4 regions of the Erwinia sp. E602 genome follow, and region 1 is predicted to be linked to each of the others. Evidence: predicted binding sites of a transcription regulator. Region 1 holds the regulator's gene; each other region holds the start of a gene.
The links. Region 1 encodes PurR, which represses purine synthesis genes. Its sites were predicted from a motif close to CANGCAAACGTTTGCNTG; they were not measured.

Region 1 (5,296 bases):
CCGGGGCCGGGTACTTCTGTGCAGTCTCTTTGATCAGCTGCTGCAGTTCGCCGCGCTGGAACATCTCGATGATGATGTCGCAACCGCCGACCAGCTCACCGTCCACCCACAGCTGCGGGAAGGTAGGCCAGTTGGCGTACTTCGGCAGCTCAGCACGGATGTCCGGGTTCAGCAGAATGTCTACGTAGGCAAAACGCTCACCGCACGCCGACAGCGCCTGTACAGCCTGAGCAGAGAAGCCACAGCTTGGCAGTTTTGGCGACCCTTTCATGTAGAGCAAAATAGGGTTTTCTTCGATCTGGCGTTGGATTTTTTCAACAGTACTCATTATGACTTCCTCAGTACGCGACGACAAAAAAGGGATATTCGTGTTTCTGTATTGTAACGATTCTGCCCTGGCGATGAAAACGACATTTTCCGCATGGACAATGTGATCCAGAGCGCTATTTGCAAAATGATACATACAAAATAACATTTTCCTCTGGCTGATGCAGCGCCGATATTGATCTGAGTCAATTAAATCGCTGCGATAAGCATCTGAAAGTGTTTAATTTAACGCCGTTTAAATCTATTGCAGGATTGAAACAAAAAACACCTAACCCTCCGTTTAAAAGTTAGATTAGAATCATCGAGGCCTTCTGCTTTAATGCAGAAAATTCTTATCCAATTGCGCTGCGGGATGGTGCAGAGCACAAACTGTTAATGGGACCGATGCGTTTACTTATCACCCTTATCACGCTGGCCTTGGCACAGCTGTTCTTAAATGTGGCACACGCATCGCCACATGCCCCTGTTAACGCCAGCCAGCACAAGGCTGACCGCTCGGCTGCGCGCGATGATGAGCGGCGTAAACGCCGGCCGGTGAAGGCGGCAACCACCAAAAAGGTGAAAGAGCCGCTGGTTAAGAAAGTGAAAGAGAAAACCCCGCTGAAGAAAGCCACCACCGCCACGCTGCAGAAGCTTAAGCTGAAGAAGAAAACCGCCGCGCAGCCCGCCAGCCCGATCAAAACCGCGCGTACCAAAGCCACGGCAAAAAATGCCACGGCGAAGCTCGATAAAAAACGCTACGGGCGTCAGAAAGGTGAACGCAAAGCGCTGCTGGTGGAAGATGGCGATGCGCCGCTTAAGCTGAGCAAGGCGCACCGCGCCCGCTACCAGAAGGCCCGCGAAACGGCGATGAACAAGCTGATGGGTCAGCTGGGTAAACCCTACCAGTGGGGCGGCACCTCACCGAAAACCGGCTTCGACTGCAGTGGCCTGGTCTGGTACGCCTATAAAGACCTGGTGAAGTTCAAGATCCCGCGCACCGCCAATGAGATGTATCACCTGCGCGATGCGGCACAGATAAAACGCGACCAGCTGGAGAAAGGCGACCTGGTGTTCTTCCGCATTAACGGCCGCGGTACCGCCGATCACGTGGGCGTTTACCTCGGCGGCGGGAAATTTATTCAGTCACCGCGCACCGGCAAAGATATTCAGGTTAGCGCGCTGAGCGAAGACTACTGGCAGGAGCACTACATCGGTGCGCGCCGGATGATGACGCCTAAAACCATCCGCTAAGCGGGTCTGGCGGATTAAGGCAGAGAGGGAGAAGCCTGGCTTCTCCCTTTTTTTATGGCTCAGTGCATGACGGCGGTAAAGCTGAAAGCAATGATCATCGCCAGTGCGCCAACCGTGGTCAGCAGTGAAAATTTCAGATCGGTACTCATGGCTGCCCCTTAATAACCTTATTAAAATTAAGCCTGATAATTTTCCCACAGTTAACCGTAAAAATCTCGTCTTCTCGGCGCAGCCTTGCTAGAATCCGCCATTCCGTTGCGCAACATCAGCAAAACGGCATTTAGCCAGCAATGCATGTCACTTTTTCGGACGAAATCATCCCTTCCCGACCCTGTGAGACAGCGCCTGACACCTGACACCAGGTGCAGAAAATCGCGCGGCTAGCGCAAACGTTTAACCATTTTGTTATCAACAGGTTGCGATAACATCAGGAGTACTATTTGAATGGCAACAATTAAGGATGTGGCGAAGCTTGCCGGTGTCTCCACCACCACCGTCTCTCATGTGATCAACAAAACGCGTTTTGTTGCGGAAGAGACGCGTGAAGCGGTTTGGGCGGCAATCAAAGAGCTGCACTACTCCCCAAGTGCGGTTGCACGCAGCCTGAAGGTTAACCATACCAAAACCATCGGCCTGCTGGCGACCTCCAGCGAAGCGCCCTATTTTGCCGAAATAATTGAGGCGGTGGAAAACCGCTGTTTTGCCAAAGGCTACACGCTGATCCTCGGTAACGCCCATAACGACCTGCAGAAGCAGCAGGCGTATCTGTCGATGATGGCGCAGAAACGCGTCGACGGCCTGCTGGTGATGTGTTCCGAATACCCGGAAACGCTGATCGGCATGCTGGAAGATAATCGTAATATTCCGATGGTGGTGATGGACTGGAGCGAGTCGCACGGCGACTTCACCGACACCATTCTCGATAACGCCTTTGAAGGCGGCTATCTGGCCGGGCGCTACCTGATCGAACGCGGCCACCGCGATATCGGTGCCATTCCGGGGCAGCTGGAGCGCAATACCGGCGGCGGCCGTCACGCCGGCTTTCTTAAAGCGCTGGCGGAAGCCAACATTACCCTGCGCCCGGAGTGGCTGGTACAGGGTGACTTTGAGCCGGAGTCAGGTTATCGCGCCATGCAGCAAATTCTGATGCAGAAACAGCGCCCAACCGCGATCTTCTGCGGCGGCGACATCATGGCGATGGGGGCGATCTGCGCCGCCGACGAGATGGGGCTGCGCGTGCCGCAGGATATTTCGGTGATCGGTTACGATAACGTGCGCAACGCGCGCTACTTCTCACCGGCGCTGACCACCGTGCATCAGCCCAAAGAGCGCCTCGGCGAAACCGCCTTCGATATGCTGCTGGATCGTATTACCAGCAAGCGCGAAGAGCCGCAGACCATCGAGGTACACCCGACGCTGATCGAACGCCGCTCGGTGGCCGATGGTCCGTTCCGCGACTACCGCCGCTAGCCGTTCCGGGCGGCCTGCCTCAGCGGCCAGGCTGCTCGCTCAGCCACTCCGCGTTTAGCGTCTCCGTATCCCCCAGGTAGTCCAGCAACCACGCCAGCGCCGGTGAGGCGTTCTGCTCCGTCCAGCTCAGATAGCAGGGGCTGGCGTGATAGGGGGCCAGCAGCGTCAGCTCCTGCAGCAGCCCCTGTTGCAGCAGCGGCTGCGCCAGGTGCCCGGGCACCATCCCCACGCACAGCCCGGCCCGCAGACAGTCAAAGGCACTTTCCCAGTCCGGCACCACCATGCGGCGCTGATTGTCCAGCGCCCAGGTGGTACGCTTCGGCAGCGCGCGTGAGGTATCCTCCAGCACCAGCGACGGCCACTCGCGCACCGCCGCTTCGTCCGGCGGCGTGGCGGTCTGCAACAGCGGATGGCCCGGCTGCACCACGCAGCGCCAGTTCAGACTGCCCATATCGCGGAAGGAGAAGCGCCCGACCACCGGGATCGCCTGGGTAGCGCCGATCGCCAGATCGACGCGGCCGTCGGCCAGCGCATCCCACACGCCGTTGAACACCTCCTGCGACAGGTGCAGCTCGATATCCGGAAAGTAGCGATAGAAATCCACCACCAGCTGGCGGGTGCGTGCCGGCCGCACGATGCGATCCACAGCGATACTGATCTGACCGCGCCAGCCGTTGGCCACCTGCTGACAGCGGCGGCGGGTGGCAAGCATTTTTTTGATAACAGCTCGCCCCTCTTCGCTGAACACCCGCCCGGCCTCGGTCAGCACCACGTCACGGTGACGCCGCTCAAACAGGCTGACCGCCAGCCACTGCTCCAGCTGACGCACCGTATAGCTGATGGCGGAAGGCACGCGATGCAGTTCGGCCGCCGCTGCGGAAAAACTGCCGGTTCTTGCTACCGCATCAATCACTTCCAGAGAGTGTTCCGACCACATAGCCTTCCCTTCAATTTTTTTCACATCAGGTGGCGAATAATACCATTTCACAAGCCGTTAGCCGTCCCTTTACACTGCCAGCCGAAAAAAAACTCATCAAAGAGCACCTTCACATGCAATCTTTCGGATTTATGATCTACCTGGCGCTGCTGAGCATGCTGGGTTTCCTCGCCACCGATATGTACCTGCCGGCCTTCGGCGTGATGCAGCAGGATCTGCAGAGCAGCGCCAGCGGCATCAGCGCCAGCCTGAGCATCTTCCTCGCCGGCTTTGCCTGCGCGCAGCTGATCTGGGGGCCACTCTCGGACCGCATCGGGCGTAAGCCGGTGCTGCTGATGGGGCTGAGCCTGTTCGCCGTCGGCTGCCTGGCGATGCTGTGGGTGCACTCCGCCACCGCCCTGCTGGTCTGCCGCTTTGTGCAGGCGGTCGGCGTCTGCGCCGCCGCGGTCAGCTGGCAGGCGCTGGTGGTGGACCGCTATCAGGGCGCAAAAGCCAACCGGGTGTTCGCCACCATTATGCCGCTGGTAGCGCTGTCGCCGGCGCTGGCTCCGCTGCTTGGCGCCTGGCTGCTGTCGGCGCTCTCCTGGCGGGCGATTTTTATCGCCCTGCTGGTGATTACCCTGCTGCTGATCCTGATGACGCTGCTGCTGAAGTCACCGCGCGCGCGCCCCGCCGCCACCACTGAGGCGGCCGGCCCGGCCACCGGTTTTCTGACCTTAATGAAGTCGCCGGTCTACAGCGGTAACGTGGCGATCTACGCCGCCTGTTCGGCCAGCTTTTTCGCCTGGCTGACCGGCTCGCCGTTTATTCTCGGTGCCCTCGGCCTGTCGCCGGCGGATATTGGCCTCAGCTACGTGCCGCAGACCATCGCCTTCCTGGTGGGCGGTTTTGGCTGCCGCGCACTGCTTAATCACCTGAGCGGCCGCCAGCTGCTGCCGTGGCTGCTGCTGTTTTACAGCATCAGCATATTTGCGCTGTGGCTGGTGGCCCGCGAAGCGCAGCCCTCGCTGGTGGCGCTGATGGTGCCGTTCTGCGGCATGGCGATGGCCAACGGCGCGATCTATCCGATCGTGGTTTCTAACGCGCTGCTGCCGTTCCCGCAGGCCACCGGTAAGGCCGCCGCGCTGCAGAACATGCTGCAGCTGGGCCTGTGCTTTGCCGCCAGCCTCGCCGTCTCTGCCGGCATTGACGCCGCGTTACATACCACGGCGCAGGTGATGTTGCTGACCATTTTACTGGCGGTTCTCGGCTATCTGCTACAGTTCAAAGCCGCGAAACAGGCCCGGCTGCTGGCGCAGCAGGAGCAGCAGTAAACGCGGAATGCGATTG
Region 2 (5,296 bases), 1.6 Mb from region 1:
CGAATCACCGACGGTGACAAAATAATCCCTTCTGCCACGATCTTGCCCGCATTATTCTCTTTTTTTCTCACCGAATACTTTTCACGTGCCACACTTTATGTTGGTTTAAAAACAATAAAGGGATGGGAAGGGTATGAAAACTAGCATGCTGATCTCGGCTGTACTGCTGTCGTTGCTTGCTGCCGGTAATGCTGTAGCAGCAGATAAAACGCCTCAGCAGGAAAAAATGACGGTCTGTAACAAACAGGCGGGTGAGAAAGCGCTTAAAGGTGACGATCGTAAAGCCTTTATGAGCAACTGCCTGAAGAAAGATCAAAAGATGGAGGGCATGACGCCGCAGCAGATGAAAATGAAGACCTGTAACGCGGATGCGACCCAGAAAGCCCTGAAAGGGGATGAGCGTAAAACCTTTATGAGCAGTTGCCTTAAAAAGAGTTAATGGCGGGAGGCCGCTAACGGCTTGTGTGCCTCGGGCGTTAAGCGGGTAATTCTCCTTCAGACCGGGTGCATTCTTGTGCACCCGGTTGGTTTCTGGCATGACCGCTGCGCCTGCCCGACGGTATCAGGCTTTACTCATCCGCTCGGATTTGGCCATACATTGCTGGATGGCCTCAATCACGGCGGCGCGCAGGCCTTTCTCTTCCAGCACCCTGACCGCCTCAATGGTGGTGCCGCCCGGTGAGCAGACCATATCTTTCAGCTCTCCCGGATGTTTACCGGTTTCCAGCACCATCTGTGCGGCACCTTTCACCGCCTGGGCGGCGAACTGATAGGCCTGCGCACGCGGCATACCGCCCAGCACCGCCGCATCGGCCATCGCCTCAATAAACATAAAGACGTAGGCGGGCGCAGAGCCGCTCACCCCGACCACGGCATGGATGAGATACTCCGGTACCAGCGACGCTTTACCAAATCCATTGAAAATCGCCACGATCTCATCAGCTTCTTCGCGGCTGACCAGCACGTTAGGTGTGACTGACGTCATCCCCTCATTCACCAGCGCCGGGGTATTCGGCATCACCCGCACAATTTTACGGTCATGGCCCAGCACGCCGGCCAGCGAATCCAGGGTCACGCCCGCCGCAATCGACACCACCAGTGTCTCTTTGTTCAGGCTGCCGGCAACCTCTTTGAGCACGTTGAGGATCACATTAGGCTTGACCGCACCAAACAGTATATCCGCCTGTTTCGCCACCTGTTCGGCACTTTCCGCCGGGGTAATCCCATACTGCTGCTGCATGGCCTGATTGGTGGCAGGTTTGCGGTCAAAAACCCAGATATTCTCCGCTTTTATCTGCCCACCAGCGACCAGGCCCGCAATGATTGCCTTAGACATATTGCCGCAGCCGATAAAACCAATTTTCTTGTCCACCCTGTTCTCCCTGTCTGTTCTGTCTGAAAGATGGCTAATGCCCTTTCACCTTACCGCAGCTCAGGCCGTGCTGGAACCTTCTGGCACTGGGTTTCGATTATCACCAGGCAGAACTGCCGGGTTTTGCAGCAGGCTGGCACCGGGTAAAAACGCGTCGGGCGGCGCCAGTGTTTGCTTCTCCCGAACGTATTCTCTTTGTTATTCAACCAAACGATGGGATGATCGCCAGCCTGAACGACGAGAAAACAGGAACTGACTATGCCAATCTGGGTGGATGCCGATGCGTGCCCGAAGGTGATTAAAGAGGTGCTGTACCGCGCCGCTGAGCGTGCGCAGATGACGGTTACGCTGGTGGCAAACCAGCCGCTTAGCGTACCGCCGTCGCGCTTTATACACACGCTGCGCGTAGCGGCAGGGTTTGACGTGGCGGATAATGAAATTGTTCGCCGTGCACAGGCGGGCGACCTGGTGGTGACCGCCGATATTCCGCTGGCTGCCGAAGTGATTGAGAAGGGGGCGGTGGCGCTGAATCCGCGTGGTGAACGCTACAGCCCTGCGACGATTCGCGAACGCCTGACCATGCGAGACTTCATGGATACCCTGCGCGCCAGCGGGGTGCAGACAGGAGGCCCGGCGACGCTCAACCAGCGCGACCGCCAGCAGTTTGCCAACGAACTGGATAAATGGCTGCAACAGCAGAGGTAAACAGCTCCCCTGACTCCTCCGGGGGAGCGGCGTCAGTGGTCAGACAAAACTGTCATCGTCGTCGTCATAGCCGTTATCAAAATCATCACTTCCGAAGCCGGCGAAGTCACCCGCGTTATCCTGCGGCTGGTCACTGTTCTGACTGAAGAACGACCCGTGATCGTTATTATTAAAGGTGTCCTGATCCGGATCGAAATCAGGTTCCGGCAGCGCCGGTTCGTTAATGATATTTACAATCTCTTCCGGCTGCGTATGGTGAAACATGCTGGTGAGCATCTCCGCCATCACCACACCGCCGGCCACACCGACTGCGGTCTGCAGCGCGCCGCCGAGGAAGCCTCGCCCGGCCGCGGGGGCGGCAGCGTATTGCTGTGGCTGTTGCGGCTGGGGTGGAGTCCATCCCGTTGAGGCCGGCTGCTGGGCAGGGGCGCTGCCCCAGGCCGAAGAGGCGGGCTGCTGAGCCGGCTGCGGCGCACGATTACCGCCGCCAAATAGCCCGGCGAGAAATCCGCCGCTGCTCTGTTGCGGTGCCTGCTGTTGCTGCTGCAGGCGGCTTTCAAGCTCGCTGACCCGACTGTTTAACTGCTTCATCGCCGCTTCCTGAATCAGGATCGCCTGGGCCATATAGTAGGGGGCCCCCGGCTGCTGCAGGACCCGCTGCTGAATCAGTTTTTCCGCCGCGGCGTCGCGCGGGCTGGACTGTGACTCCGCCTGTTTTAAACGGCTGAACAGGCTTTCAATCAGATGTTGCTCTTCGTTTTGCATGGTTGTTCTCCGTAAAAGGGCGATGCCTCTATTTTGATCGGACGGGGGGGAAAGTAAATTATGCTGGAGTAAGCAAATGTTGCGATATTTATCTCGATTCCATGCTGGTGTGTAATTTTTTATTTACATGTTAACCTTATAATATCTATGTAATTAAATGAGGTTCACCCTCTGTTAGCTGTAAATAAAACGTTACTACTGGTCCGCGGATAAAATGTCCGGTATTATTCGCTCCAGTTATTCACTCGTGGTGCCGGTAATGCGGCTCACGCCAGAGTCTGCCAGAGGAAGGGCCCTGTTATGTCGTTACCCGTTTATCTGATCGGCGCACGTGGCTGCGGTAAAAGCACCGTGGGCGAAGCGCTGGCATTGGCATTGGGCTATGCCTTCATCGACACCGACCGTTATCTGCAGCAGATCGGTGGGCAAACGGTAGCTGAGGTGGTGGCAGCTGAGGGCTGGTCAGGATTTCGTCGCCGTGAGACGCAGGCTCTGCAGTTGGTCACGGCAGACGCGACGGTGATTGCCACCGGCGGTGGTATGGTTCTGGCTGAAGAGAACCGCCGGTACATGCGTGACCATGGGCGGGTTATCTATTTACAGGCACCGGCAGAGGTGCTCGCCGCCAGGCTGCAGGCTTACCCGGAAGCCGCGCAGCGTCCGACGCTCACCGGGCGGCCGATCGCTGAAGAGATGAGTGAGGTGCTGGCCGCGCGGGAAGCACTCTATCTGCAAACCGCACACCATATAATTGACGCCATGCAGTCGCCAGACCGCGTGGTCGAACAAATCCTGAACGAGCTGTCACCGGCGCGCGCCAGCTAAGATCCGCAGGGTACTACACGCGGGTTGCACCCTCTTGCCCTCTTTCCGCCGCTTCCTGCCAGCAAGTCAGCGAGTTTGTCTACACTTAGGGTGAAGCCATTGACTGGTTATCACTGGGGGAGCGCCTGACGCTCCCTCGCCGACAGACTCAACAGAGGGAAGCATTATGCCTGGCAGACCACCCTATCCACGTGAAGCCTACATCGTCCCGGTGAATAAAGGGGCACCCGGCAAAACCGTGATCTGGTATGAACTGCGCGCCGATCACCCTAAGCCGGATTCACTGATCAGCGAGCACGAAACCGAGCCCGAAGCGCTGGATGCCAAAGCGCGATATGAAGATGTTTCCAAAGAGTAATTTTCCGCGGCAGGGACGCCGTGGACTCTTCCCGCACCGCTCCCATCATTCTGTTTATCCTGATATCAAAAACAATTGCTTGACCGCCTGGCAGCAAGGTCGTAGTTTGAAAATATCAAAAAACAGGAACAGAAGTTCCAGATAATGGAATATCGAAATGACTACTCTTGAGAATGCGGCCGCTGTTCTGAAATTATTCACCCGCAGAGGGCTGTCTCAGGGCCTGCAGGGGCTGACGTTTACCGAGGTCGCCAACGCGCTGGGGCTGCCAAAAAGCACCGTTTCGCGCCTGCTGTCGACCATGGAGCGCGAAGGGATGTTGGATCGCGATCCGCTGACGCGCTGTTTTTATCCCGGACAGATGCTGATCTCGGTCGCCAGTGGTTATCTGTCAACGCCGCTGGTGGATGGGGCATCGTCAGTGATGGCGCGGCTGGCGGCAGAATCCAGCTGCACCGGTTATATCTCGGTGCTGGAAGGGCGTGAAATTATCGTCATGCGCATGTTCCAGGGGCGGATGTTTATCCAGGTGGTGACGCCGCCCGGCAGCCGTTTACCGGCGGCGGAGACCTCTGTGGGGCGGGCGATACTGGCCCGTTACAGCGATGATTATGTCAGCAAGCTGTACGCGGATCACTGGCAGGTCAGCTCGCCAAATTCGCCTCAGACGCTGGAACAGCTGCTGGCCGAGCTGGCAAAAATCCGTCAGCACGGCTGGTCGCTGGCCCGTAATGAAACCCTGCAGGGGATTTGTGCGGTCGCTACCACCGTCAGCAATAAACATCGGGGAGAGACGGTTGCATTAAGCCTGGCTTTCCCCGTCGGCAGCCAGCCGGTTCCCCTGCAACCGGATCGGCTGGATGCGTTGAAAAAGGTCACGCAGCAACTGGCCGGCCAGTTTGGCGACCCGTTGTGGTCCACCGGGCACCACCCGGTATCGTAGTATCTGCGTCGCTGCCTGAATGGGGTGACGCAGCGCCTCACCAGGGCACTGGCAGTACCTTGTTGTATCGATTCATCTGCAATCGTCCCGCGCCGCCTCGATCGGGCAGGGTATCAGGCCCACAGAGGCCGAAATAAAAAAACGGAATATCCCCTGGGTTTTCAGGGGATCATTCTGCCGCTCACCCTCGCAAATCCGCCAACAAACTGCGGCATTCCTGCGCAATAACAGGTGACAGCTCCCCGAAAAAGCCTCTACACTGGCTGCTTACCTTTGTCTCTGATTTTAAGGAATTTATATGCTCAACGTTAGTGAGTATTTTGACGGT
Region 3 (5,296 bases), 570 kb from region 1:
ACACCGAATCTTTTGTCTCTATCCGCGTGGATATCGACGACTGGCGCTGGGCGGGCGTGCCGTTCTACCTGCGTACCGGTAAGCGACTGCCGACCAAATGTTCAGAAGTGGTGGTCTACTTCAAGAACCCGGCGCTGAACCTGTTCAAAGACTCCTGGCAGGAACTGCCGCAGAACAAACTGACCATTCGTCTGCAGCCGGACGAGGGCGTGGAAATCCAGATCCTCAACAAAGTGCCGGGCCTGGATCACAAGCACAACCTGCAGACCACCAAGCTGGATCTGAGCTTCTCTGAGACCTTCAATCAGTCGCACCTGGCGGACGCCTACGAGCGCCTGCTGCTGGAAACCATGCGCGGCATTCAGGCGCTGTTCGTGCGCCGTGACGAAGTGGAAGAGGCCTGGAAGTGGGTTGACTCCATCATGGACGCATGGTCTGCGGATAAAGAAGCGCCGAAGCCTTATCAGGCCGGCACCTGGGGCCCGGTCGCGTCGGTGGCGATGATCACCCGCGACGGCCGTTCGTGGAACGAGTTCGAGTAATCTGCTGATGTTCTGAAACCCGCTACGGCGGGTTTTTTTTATTACAAGGAGACTGAGCAATGAGTAACTGGAAAATCAGCGCCCGCCAGATCCTGGAGACGGGCCCGGTGGTACCGGTGATCGTGGTCAACGACGTTGCGCACGCGGTGCCAATGGCCAAAGCGCTGGTGGCAGGGGGGATCCGCGTGCTGGAGGTTACCCTGCGTACCCCCTGCGCGCTGGAGGCGCTGCAGGCGATGGTGCGCGAGGTGCCGGAAGCGATCGTCGGGGCCGGCACGGTGCTGAACGCGCAGCAGCTGCAACAGGTGACCGACGCCGGCGCGCAGTTTGCTATCAGCCCGGGCTTAACCGAACCGCTGCTGCGTGCCGCCGTTGACGGGCCGCTGCCGCTCATTCCGGGTATCAGCAGCGTATCGGAGCTGATGACCGGGCTGGATTACGGGCTGCGGGAATTCAAGTTCTTCCCGGCGGAAGCCAACGGCGGCGTGAAGGCGCTGCAGGCGATTGCTGGCCCGTTCCCGCAGGTGCGTTTCTGCCCGACCGGCGGTATCTCCCCGGCCAACTATCGTGACTATCTGGCGCTGAACAGCGTGCTGTGCATCGGTGGATCCTGGCTGGTGCCGTTGGACGCGCTGGAGGCAGGAGATTATCAGCGGATTACGCAGCTGGCGCGGGAAGCGGTGGCCGGCGCGCGGCAGTGATGAGCGCAGGTGATTTTCGGGGCGGCGCACACCGCCCCGGATTCGGCGTTAGCCGCTGACCTTCACGCTGGCCGCTGCCGCCACCGCGCGGGCGACCGCTTCATCAACGTTGTCGCCGGTGGCCAGCGCTACGCCCATACGACGCTGACCGCGCACTTCCGGCTTGCCGAACAGGCGCAGCTGCAGGCCGGCACCCAGCGCGGCGGAGAGATTGCCAAACTGTACGTTGTCGCTGTCCAGCTCCGGCAGGATCACCGCCGAGGCCGACGGGCCGTACTGGCGAATGCCGCCAACCGGCAGGCCGAGGAAGGCGCGCACGTGCAGGGCGAATTCGGAAACGTCCTGCGAGATCAGCGTAACCATGCCGGTATCGTGCGGGCGCGGTGACACTTCGCTGAACACCACTTCATCACCACAGACAAACAGCTCGACGCCGAACAGGCCGCGGCCGCCGAGGGCGGTGACCACTTTTTCTGCGATTGCCTGGGCACGTTCCAGCGCCAGCGCGCTCATCTGCTGCGGCTGCCAGGATTCGCGATAGTCGCCCTCTTCCTGACGGTGGCCGATCGGCGCGCAGAAGTGGATACCGTCTACCGCACTGATGGTCAGCAGGGTGATTTCGAAATCGAATTTCACCACGCCTTCGACAATCACCCGCCCGGCACCGGCGCGGCCGCCCTGCTGGGCGTACTCCCAGGCCGCATCCAGCTGAGCCGCATCACGGATAAAGCTCTGGCCTTTGCCGGACGAGCTCATCACCGGCTTGACGATGCACGGGAAGCCGATTTCATCGGCGGCGGCAAGAAACGCCGCGTGGCTGTCGGCGAAGCGGTAGGTTGAGGTCGGCAGCGCCAGTTCTTCGGCCGCCAGGCGACGGATGCCTTCGCGGTTCATGGTCAGTCTGGCCGCGCGGGCGGTCGGCACCACGTGCTGGCCCTGCTTTTCCAGCTCAATCAGCATATCGGTAGCGATGGCTTCAATTTCAGGCACCACAAAGTCGGGCTTCTCAAGGGCAACCAGCGCGGCGAGCGCGGCGCCGTCCAGCATATTGATAACGTGGCTGCGGTGAGCCACGTGCATCGCTGGCGCATCGGCATAGCGATCGACGGCGATCACTTCCACCCCAAGACGCTGGCACTCCAGGGCCACTTCTTTACCCAGCTCGCCCGATCCTAACAGCATTACGCGTGTCGCAGCAGGGCGCAGCGCGGTTCCTAAAGTCGTCATAATGTCTACCTGATTGGATGAAAAATAACGCGCGCAGTATAAACGAAAACGTTTGCGCGATCATCTGTTACGGGAAGCTTGAGTCAAAAAACCGTTGCTGTTATACTGTATATAAACACAGTTAACCGGAGTGAACATCATGGCTGTTGAGATTAAATACGTTGTCGTCAGAAAAGGTGAGGAAAAGATGACTTTTGCCAGCAAGAAGGAAGCCGATGCGTACGACAAAATGCTCGATATGGCGGAAGTGTTCTCTGACTGGTTAACCACCAGCCAGCTTGAACTGGACGAACAGCAGGGCGAGGCGCTGGGCCTGTTCCTGGCGGAGAACAAAGACGCCCTGCAGCATATCCTGCGCAGCGGCAAGCTGCCGGAAGAGAGCAGCGACAGCGCCGAAGACGACGCCACTACGCTGCGCGCGGTAAAATCGGCCTGATGGCTGACCGGGCGTCAGGTCGGCATAATGACGGGGAGCATTTTTTACTACCGATAGCCTGCGCTGTCCAGCACCCTGCGCAGTGACTGCATTGCCGCATCAGCCGTCAGATGCGCATCGGCTGCCTGGCGCTCGTCATTAAATACCTCCAGCCCGACGGGGCCGCGATAATCCAGCGTTTTCAGGTGCTGCAGCAGCGATGTCAGGGGGAAGTTTCCCTCGCCGGGTAACAGGCGATGGTGACGCGCGGTTTCAACCAGCTGGTTTTTCTGCGGCCGGGTGCTGAGATCTGACAGCTGCACCAGGTAAATTTTTTCCGCCGGGATCCCCGCCAGATCGTCAAGCGTCCGCCCGCCGGCAAAGATATGAAAGGCATCCACCACCAGCCCGATATTTCCGGCGCCGGTCTTTTGTATCAGATGCCAGGCGGCATCGGTGGTATTGATATGCTGGCTCCAGGCCATCGCTTCATAGGCGACCCGCAACCCGCGCTCTGCCGCCTGTGCCGTCAGCCAGCGCAGGTCCTGCAGTACGCAGCCGGCATCGCAGCAGGGATCGGTGGAGGCTGGGGTCAGTATCGTGTTTGCTCCCAGCTTAACGGCGTTGTCCATCATCGTCAGCGCCTCACGTCGCTTATCCTCACGTTTGTCGCCGCGCGCGCCGTCAAAATCCAGCAATACCTGATAGTCGGTCAGCCCCAGCTGCAGTTCGTGCAGCAGCGGCGCCAGCGTGAAGGCACCCCCGCCGGCGGCCTGCACATCCTGTTGCCACAGTTCAACCTGATCAAAGCCCGCTGACTTCGCCGCACGCAGCTTCTGCTGCGGCGTGCCGCCGGTGAGAATGGTGTTAAGAAACAGCGGGGAAGCGTGCTGCGTCATCAGTGCTCCTGAAAACTTACGAACCAGGTAGTACAGAGTAGAAGCCCTGTAGCGGTCCGGCAAGTTCAGCGCCCGAAAGCGCTATGGCGGCATCTTCTTTAACCGGCCTTTGCATCCTTTGACGTTTCCTGACGCGCCTTCGCCTATTGTGGTGTTTTTCGGCCAGAAGGAACCACTATGAGCAACTGGTTACAGCAGATTCAATCGGTACTGGGTAAGGCGGGTAAATCCTCCGGCGGAGAAGGGCTGAGCAAAATGCTGGCTCCCGGCGCGCTGGGCGGGCTGGCGGGCATGCTGATTGCCAGCAAGTCGTCACGTAATCTGCTGGCTAAGTACGGCAAAAATGCGCTGATCATTGGCGGTAGCGCGGCGGCGGGTGCTGTGCTGTGGAACAGGTACAAGCAGCGGGTCAGCGAAACCCACCGCGACCAGCCGCAGTTCGGTCAGCAGAGCACGCCGGTGGACCGCCGCGCCGAACGGCTGATTGAAGCGCTGGTGTTTGCCGCCAAAAGCGATGGCCATATCGACAGCTCAGAGCGTCAGGCCATCGATGAACATATCCGCCAGTCGGGCCTCGGCGAACAGGCCGAACGGCTGGTGCAGCAGGCGATTGAGCGTCCGCTGGATCCACAGCGGCTGGCGGCGGATGTCAAAAATGAAGAAGAGGCGCTGGAGGTCTATTTCCTCAGCAACCTGGTGATTGACGCCGACCACTTTATGGAGCGCAGCTACCTGCAGGCGCTGGGTGACGCGCTGAACATTCCGCAGGACGTGCGGGATTCGATTCTGGGTGACATCCGCGAAGAGAAACTGAAACTTATTGCCTGACGCTGACGCTGAGCCGGGCGATTTCCCGTCGCCCGACCTTTTTGTGTTCCCACCCGCATAATTCCTTGGCATTTCGTCCGCTTACTGCCAGTCTTTCAGACAGGCACAGCAACCGCGAAGAGACTATGACCCCTCCATTAGCGAAAAAAATCCCCCATCAGATGACCCTGCATGGTGAAACCCGTACCGACAACTACTACTGGATGCGTGACGACGAGCGCGCTGACCCGGAAGTGCTGGCCTGGCTGCAGGCTGAGAACGATTACGGTCAGCAGCTGCTGGCCCCGCAGCAGGCGCTGCAGGCCGAGCTGCTGAAAGAGATTGTCGATCGTATTCCGCCGCGTGACCAGTCGGTGCCCTATGTGAAGCGCGGCTGGCGTTACCAGAGCCGCTTTGAAGAGGGCGACGAGTACGCGATCCACAGCCGCCAGCCGGCGGATACCGCCACGCCGGAGCAGTGGCAGACGCTGGTCGACGGCAATCAGCGCGCGGCGGACAGCGAATTCTATACGCTGGGCGGCATGGCCATCAGCCGTGATAACCAGATTCTGGCGCTGGCGGAGGATTTCCTCTCACGCCGTATCTACAGCATTCGCCTGCGTAATCTCAGCACCGATCGTCAGTATGACGAGGTGCTGGAGCAGGTCTCCAGCAGCATGACCTGGGCCAACGACTCGCAGACGC
Region 4 (5,296 bases), 900 kb from region 1:
TTTCACCGTAGGTGGTGTTCGGCGTTGAGCCGAAGAAGCCGGAGAATACCGTGGAGATGCCGTTAGCAAACATCGAGCGGTGCAGGCCCGGATCCTTCATCAGGTCTTTTTTGACGATGTTCGCGGTCACCACCAGGTGGCCTACGTGCTCGGCAATCACCACCAGCGCCGCAGGGAGAATGGTGAAAATGGCATACCACTCAAAGCGCGGGGTGTAGAAGGTCGGCAGCGCGAACCATGGCGCATTCTGCACCGGGGTCCAGTCGACAATGCCCATGCCGTAGGAGAGCGCGTAGCCGACCAGCACGCCGATCAGAATCGGGATAATCGCCAGGAAACCGCGGAACAGCACCGAACCAAAAACGGTAACGCCCAGGGTCACCAGCGAAATAATAATGGTTTTGCTGTCCACCGCTGCGCCGTCAGCCGGCAGCAGGCCGGCCATACCGGCCGCGATGCCCGCCAGCTCGAGGCCGATCACCGCCACAATCGCGCCCATCGCCGCCGGCGGGAACATCACGTCCAGCCAGCCGGTACCGGCCTTCTTTACAATCAACGCCACCAGGCAGAACAGCACGCCACACATGATAAAGCCGCCCAGCGCCACTTCATAACCCAGCGGCAGCAGCAGCAGCACCGGGGAGATAAAGGCAAAGCTGGAACCGAGGTACGCCGGAATTTTACCTTTACAGATAAACAGATACAGCAGCGTACCGATGCCGTTGAACAGCAGCACGGTGGCCGGGTTGATGTGGAACAGGATCGGCACCAGTACCGTCGCGCCAAACATGGCGAACAGGTGCTGGAAGCTGAGTGGAATGGTCTGCAGCAGCGGTGGCCGCTCGTGTACGCCAATTGCGCGACGCGTCATGTTTTCATACCCCTATGAGTGTTTGCCATAAAAAAGCCGACTCTGCGGTCGGCTTATTCAAAAAAAAGAGTGTTTCAGGTCAGGCGTTATCGTCGCAGCCAGTCTGGACACGGCCAGCGCGCAGGGACCGGAGCGTACCATCAGTACGTGACGGTCACGAGCGCTGCCAGGGTACAAAATGGCAAGTAAGATAGCCTGAAACATAGTTACTTAGTACCGAAGATCTTATCGCCGGCGTCGCCGAGGCCGGGGATGATATACCCCTTCTCGTTCAGGCCCTGATCCACCGACGCGGTATACACCTCAACGTCCGGGTGCGCTTTTTCCAGCGCGGCCAGGCCTTCCGGCGCCGCAACCAGCACCAGCACCTTAATGCTGTTACAGCCGGCTTTTTTCAGCAGGTCGATGGTGGCAATCATCGAACCACCGGTGGCCAGCATCGGGTCAACCACCAGCGCCATGCGCTCTTCGATGTTCGACACCAGCTTCTGGAAATAAGGTACCGGCTCCAGCGTCTCTTCGTCGCGGTAGACGCCGACCACGCTGATGCGCGCGCTTGGCACGTGCTCCAGCACGCCTTCCATCATGCCGAGACCGGCACGCAGGATCGGCACCACGGTGATCTTCTTGCCTTTGATCTGCTCAATCTGTACCGGTCCGTTCCAGCCTTCGATGGTGACGGTCTCGGTTTCCAGATCGGCGGTTGCTTCATAAGTCAGCAGACTTCCCACTTCTGACGCCAGTTCACGAAAACGTTTGGTGCTTACGTCATGTTCACGCATCAGACCCAGTTTATGTTTGACCAGCGGGTGTTTGACTTCCACGATCTTCATTGTTGTACTCCCGGAGTGTTAAGCTGCAAAAAAAAATCGCGAGATTATAGCGCCATTTATCCCAAGCGCCATATGTCTTAGCGCAATAGTTTGCACTTCTTCGGCCACACCCTAAGGATTAACGAAAATCTGACTATCCGCAACGCACGCGCAGATGGCGCTCGCAAACGTTTGCCTGCGCTGGTAGAATTGCCGCGCTTTATTTTCAAACCACCAACCGCAAACCGCGTGGGGATTTCGCAGTGACCGACAAAACCTCTCTCAGCTATAAAGACGCCGGCGTAGATATCGATGCAGGCAACGCTTTAGTCGACCGTATCAAAGGCGTAGTGAAAAAGACCCGCCGCCCGGAAGTGATGGGTGGGCTGGGCGGTTTCGGTGCCCTTTGTGCACTGCCGCAGAAATACCGTGAACCCGTGCTGGTTTCCGGCACCGACGGCGTCGGCACCAAGCTGCGTCTGGCGATGGATCTGAAACGCCACGACACCATCGGTATCGATCTGGTCGCCATGTGCGTCAACGATCTGGTGGTTCAGGGCGCGGAGCCGCTGTTCTTCCTCGACTATTACGCGACCGGTAAACTGGACGTGGATACCGCGGCCAGCGTGATCACCGGCATCGCCGAAGGCTGTTTACAGTCTGGCTGCGCGCTGGTCGGTGGCGAAACCGCTGAAATGCCGGGCATGTACCACGGTGAAGATTATGACGTGGCCGGTTTCTGCGTCGGCGTGGTGGAAAAATCAGAAATCATCGACGGCAGCAAAGTGGCTGACGGCGACGTGCTAATCGCCCTTGGCTCCAGCGGCCCGCACTCTAACGGCTACTCGCTGGTGCGTAAAATTCTGGAAGTCAGCAACACCGACCCGGAAACCACCCAGCTGGAAGGCAAGACGCTGACCGACCATCTGCTGGCCCCAACCCGCATCTACGTGAAAAACATCCTCAGCCTGATCGAGCAGGTTGACGTGCACGCCATCGCCCACCTGACCGGCGGCGGCTTCTGGGAAAACATCCCGCGCGTACTGCCGGATAACACCCAGGCGGTGCTCGAAGAGTCAAGCTGGCAGTGGCCGGCGGTATTTGGCTGGATGCAGCAAGCGGGTAACGTCAGCCGTCACGAGATGTACCGCACCTTTAACTGTGGCGTGGGCATGGTGATTGCGCTCTCCCCGGCAGATGCGGATAAAGCCGTAGAGCTGATGACCGCTGCCGGTGAAAAAGCCTGGAAGATCGGCGTGATCAAAGCGTCTGATTCTGAAGAGCGTGTGGTTATTAACGCATGAAACGCATAGTCGTGCTGGTTTCCGGCAATGGAAGCAACTTACAGGCAATCCTGGACGCCTGCCAGCAGGGACGCATCGCGGGCAGCGTGGCCGCCGTGTTCAGCAATAAAGCGGCCGCCTTCGGCCTGGAGCGCGCCCGCGACGCGGGCGTCCCGGGCCACGCGCTGGCTGCCAGCCAGTTTGCCGACCGTGAAGCGTTCGACCGCCAGCTGATGCTGGAGATCGACGCCTATGCGCCGGATCTGGTGGTGCTGGCCGGCTATATGCGCATCCTCAGCCCGGCGTTTGTTCAGCACTACGCCGGGCGGATGCTGAATATCCATCCGTCGCTGCTGCCGAAATACCCGGGGCTGCATACGCACCGCCAGGCGATTGAAAACGGCGATAACGAGCACGGCACCTCGGTGCACTTCGTTACCGAAGAGCTGGACGGTGGCCCGGTGATCCTGCAGGCCAAAGTGCCGGTGTTCGCGGAAGACAGCGAGGAAGACGTCGCCGCCCGCGTTCAGCATCAGGAGCACGCGATTTATCCGCTGGCGATCGGCTGGTTCCTCAACGGCCGCCTGACGATGCGCGATGATGCCGCCTGGCTTGACGACCAGCCCCTGCCTGCCGAAGGGCATGCGTTCGAGTGATGTTCTCTACGGGCAGACGATCGTCTGCCCATTCTGCCCCGTCGTGCCATTACTTCAGCGGTTTTTTCGCCGTCTCCCGCACACCCCCCACCGCAATAACGCTCACCAGCAACGTCAGCGCAATATAACCTGACACCCACAGAACAGAACCCGATCCGCGGTAGAGTGCAGTAATAATCAGCGGGGCAAAGCCGCCGCCAGGGATGCCCGCCTGCGGATGGGGCGGAGGTCAGAAAAATCAACGGCGGATGCGTTCGGGGAGGTAGCGTGGCGGGTATGATGCCTGATTACAGGCCAGGTAGGGTGCGACCTGAGGGAGAAAGGACGCGGCGGGGAGAGTGGCCCCGCCCCGCCGGTCAGCCAAACCGCCCGGTAATATAGTCTTCCGTTTTGCGCTGGCGCGGCGCGGTAAACAGGTCGTCGGTTTCGCCAAACTCCACCACGCTGCCCTGATGCATAAACGCGGTGTAGTCGGAGACGCGCGCCGCCTGCTGCATATTGTGAGTCACCAGCACCAGGGTGAAGTGCTGCTTCAGCGTGCTCATCAGCTCCTCGATCACCAGCGTGGAGATCGGATCCAGCGCCGAGGTCGGCTCATCCAGCAGCAGCACCTCCGGTTCGATGGCGATCGCCCGGGCGATCACCAGCCGCTGCTGCTGGCCGCTGGAAAGCGTCAGCGCGTTCTGCCACAGGTTATCCTTCACTTCCGGCCACAGCGCGGCGGCGCGCAGCGCGCGCTCCACCGTTTCATCCAGCACGCGGCGGTCGCGGATGCCCTGCAGGCGCAGGCCGTAGACCACGTTGTCATAGATGCTTTTCGGGAACGGATTAGGGCGCTGGAACACCATGCCCACCCGGCGGCGCAGCGCAGAGAGATCCTGACCGCTGCCAAGAATCGACCGCTGCTGCAGGCGGATATCGCCTTCAATCCGGCAGCCGTCGATGGTGTCGTTCATACGGTTAAAGCAGCGCAGCAGCGTCGATTTACCGCAGCCGGACGGGCCGATCAGCGCGGTAATACGGTTCTTCGGCACCCGCAGGCTGATGGCGTTGAGCGCCGTTTTGCTGCCGTACCATAAACTGAGTTTGTCTATCTCAAGCGCGGTATCCGCGTCATCAAACGTTACCACCATCACTTTATCCTGTATTAGTGCATCAGCGCACGATAGCGCTCACGCAGGCGGTGGCGCAACAGCATCGCCACCAGGTTCAGCCCCAGAATCAACAGCACCAGCAGCAGCGCGGTGGCAAAAACCAGCGGCTTGTCGGCTTCGGCGTTGGGGCTCTGGAATGCCAGATCGTAGATCTGGAAGCCCAGGTGCATAAATTTCCTGTCGAGGTGCAGCCACGGGAACACCGCGTCCACCGGCAGTTCCGGCACCATTTTCACCACCCCCACCAGCATCAGCGGCGCGGTTTCTCCCGCCGCGCGGGCCACCGCCAGGATCAGGCCGGTGAGCATCGCCGGCACCGCCAGCGGCAGGGTCACGTGCCACAGGGTTTCCGCCTGGGTGGCGCCCAGCGCCAGCGAGCCCTGGCGCAGCGAAGGCGGAATGCGCGACAGCCCCTCTTCGGTGGCCACGATCACCACCGGCAGCGTCAGCAGGGCCAGCGTCAGCGACGCCCACAGCAGGCCGGGGGTGCCAAAGGTCGGATTGGGCAGCGACCCGGCGT

Region 2: aroL (shikimate kinase AroL) is a predicted target of PurR. The motif match lies at 3,110-3,127, and genes of this name have one in related genera.
Region 3: purT (formate-dependent phosphoribosylglycinamide formyltransferase) is a predicted target of PurR. The motif match lies at 2,512-2,529, and genes of this name have one in related genera.
Region 4: purM (phosphoribosylformylglycinamidine cyclo-ligase) is a predicted target of PurR. The motif match lies at 1,865-1,882, and genes of this name have one in related genera.

Annotation. Positions count from the first base shown of each region.
Region 1 covers NZ_CP046582.1:2,179,180-2,184,475, reverse strand. The annotation lists gene GKQ23_RS11345 (Grx4 family monothiol glutaredoxin) at 1-331, opposite strand, end outside; gene GKQ23_RS11340 (C40 family peptidase) at 712-1,560, shown strand; gene GKQ23_RS11335 (YnhF family membrane protein) at 1,620-1,709, opposite strand; gene purR (HTH-type transcriptional repressor PurR) at 2,005-3,030, shown strand; gene punR (DNA-binding transcriptional activator PunR) at 3,050-3,967, opposite strand; gene punC (purine nucleoside transporter PunC) at 4,081-5,280, shown strand.
Region 2 covers NZ_CP046582.1:3,773,491-3,778,786, reverse strand. The annotation lists gene GKQ23_RS18920 (PsiF family protein) at 134-439, shown strand; gene proC (pyrroline-5-carboxylate reductase) at 563-1,372, opposite strand; gene GKQ23_RS18910 (YaiI/YqxD family protein) at 1,631-2,077, shown strand; gene GKQ23_RS18905 (DUF2076 domain-containing protein) at 2,117-2,842, opposite strand; gene aroL (shikimate kinase AroL) at 3,143-3,667, shown strand; gene GKQ23_RS18895 (YaiA family protein) at 3,834-4,025, shown strand; gene GKQ23_RS18890 (IclR family transcriptional regulator) at 4,183-4,968, shown strand; gene ppnP (pyrimidine/purine nucleoside phosphorylase) at 5,267-5,296, shown strand, end outside.
Region 3 covers NZ_CP046582.1:2,751,893-2,757,188, reverse strand. The annotation lists gene zwf (glucose-6-phosphate dehydrogenase) at 1-542, shown strand, start outside; gene GKQ23_RS14130 (bifunctional 4-hydroxy-2-oxoglutarate aldolase/2-dehydro-3-deoxy-phosphogluconate aldolase) at 602-1,243, shown strand; gene purT (formate-dependent phosphoribosylglycinamide formyltransferase) at 1,292-2,470, opposite strand; gene GKQ23_RS14120 (YebG family protein) at 2,610-2,906, shown strand; gene GKQ23_RS14115 (sugar phosphate isomerase/epimerase) at 2,954-3,784, opposite strand; gene GKQ23_RS14110 (tellurite resistance TerB family protein) at 3,962-4,612, shown strand; gene GKQ23_RS14105 (S9 family peptidase) at 4,738-5,296, shown strand, end outside.
Region 4 covers NZ_CP046582.1:1,283,352-1,288,647, reverse strand. The annotation lists gene uraA (uracil permease) at 1-871, opposite strand, end outside; gene upp (uracil phosphoribosyltransferase) at 1,078-1,704, opposite strand; gene purM (phosphoribosylformylglycinamidine cyclo-ligase) at 1,947-2,987, shown strand; gene purN (phosphoribosylglycinamide formyltransferase) at 2,984-3,622, shown strand; gene pstB (phosphate ABC transporter ATP-binding protein PstB) at 3,979-4,755, opposite strand; gene pstA (phosphate ABC transporter permease PstA) at 4,770-5,296, opposite strand, start outside.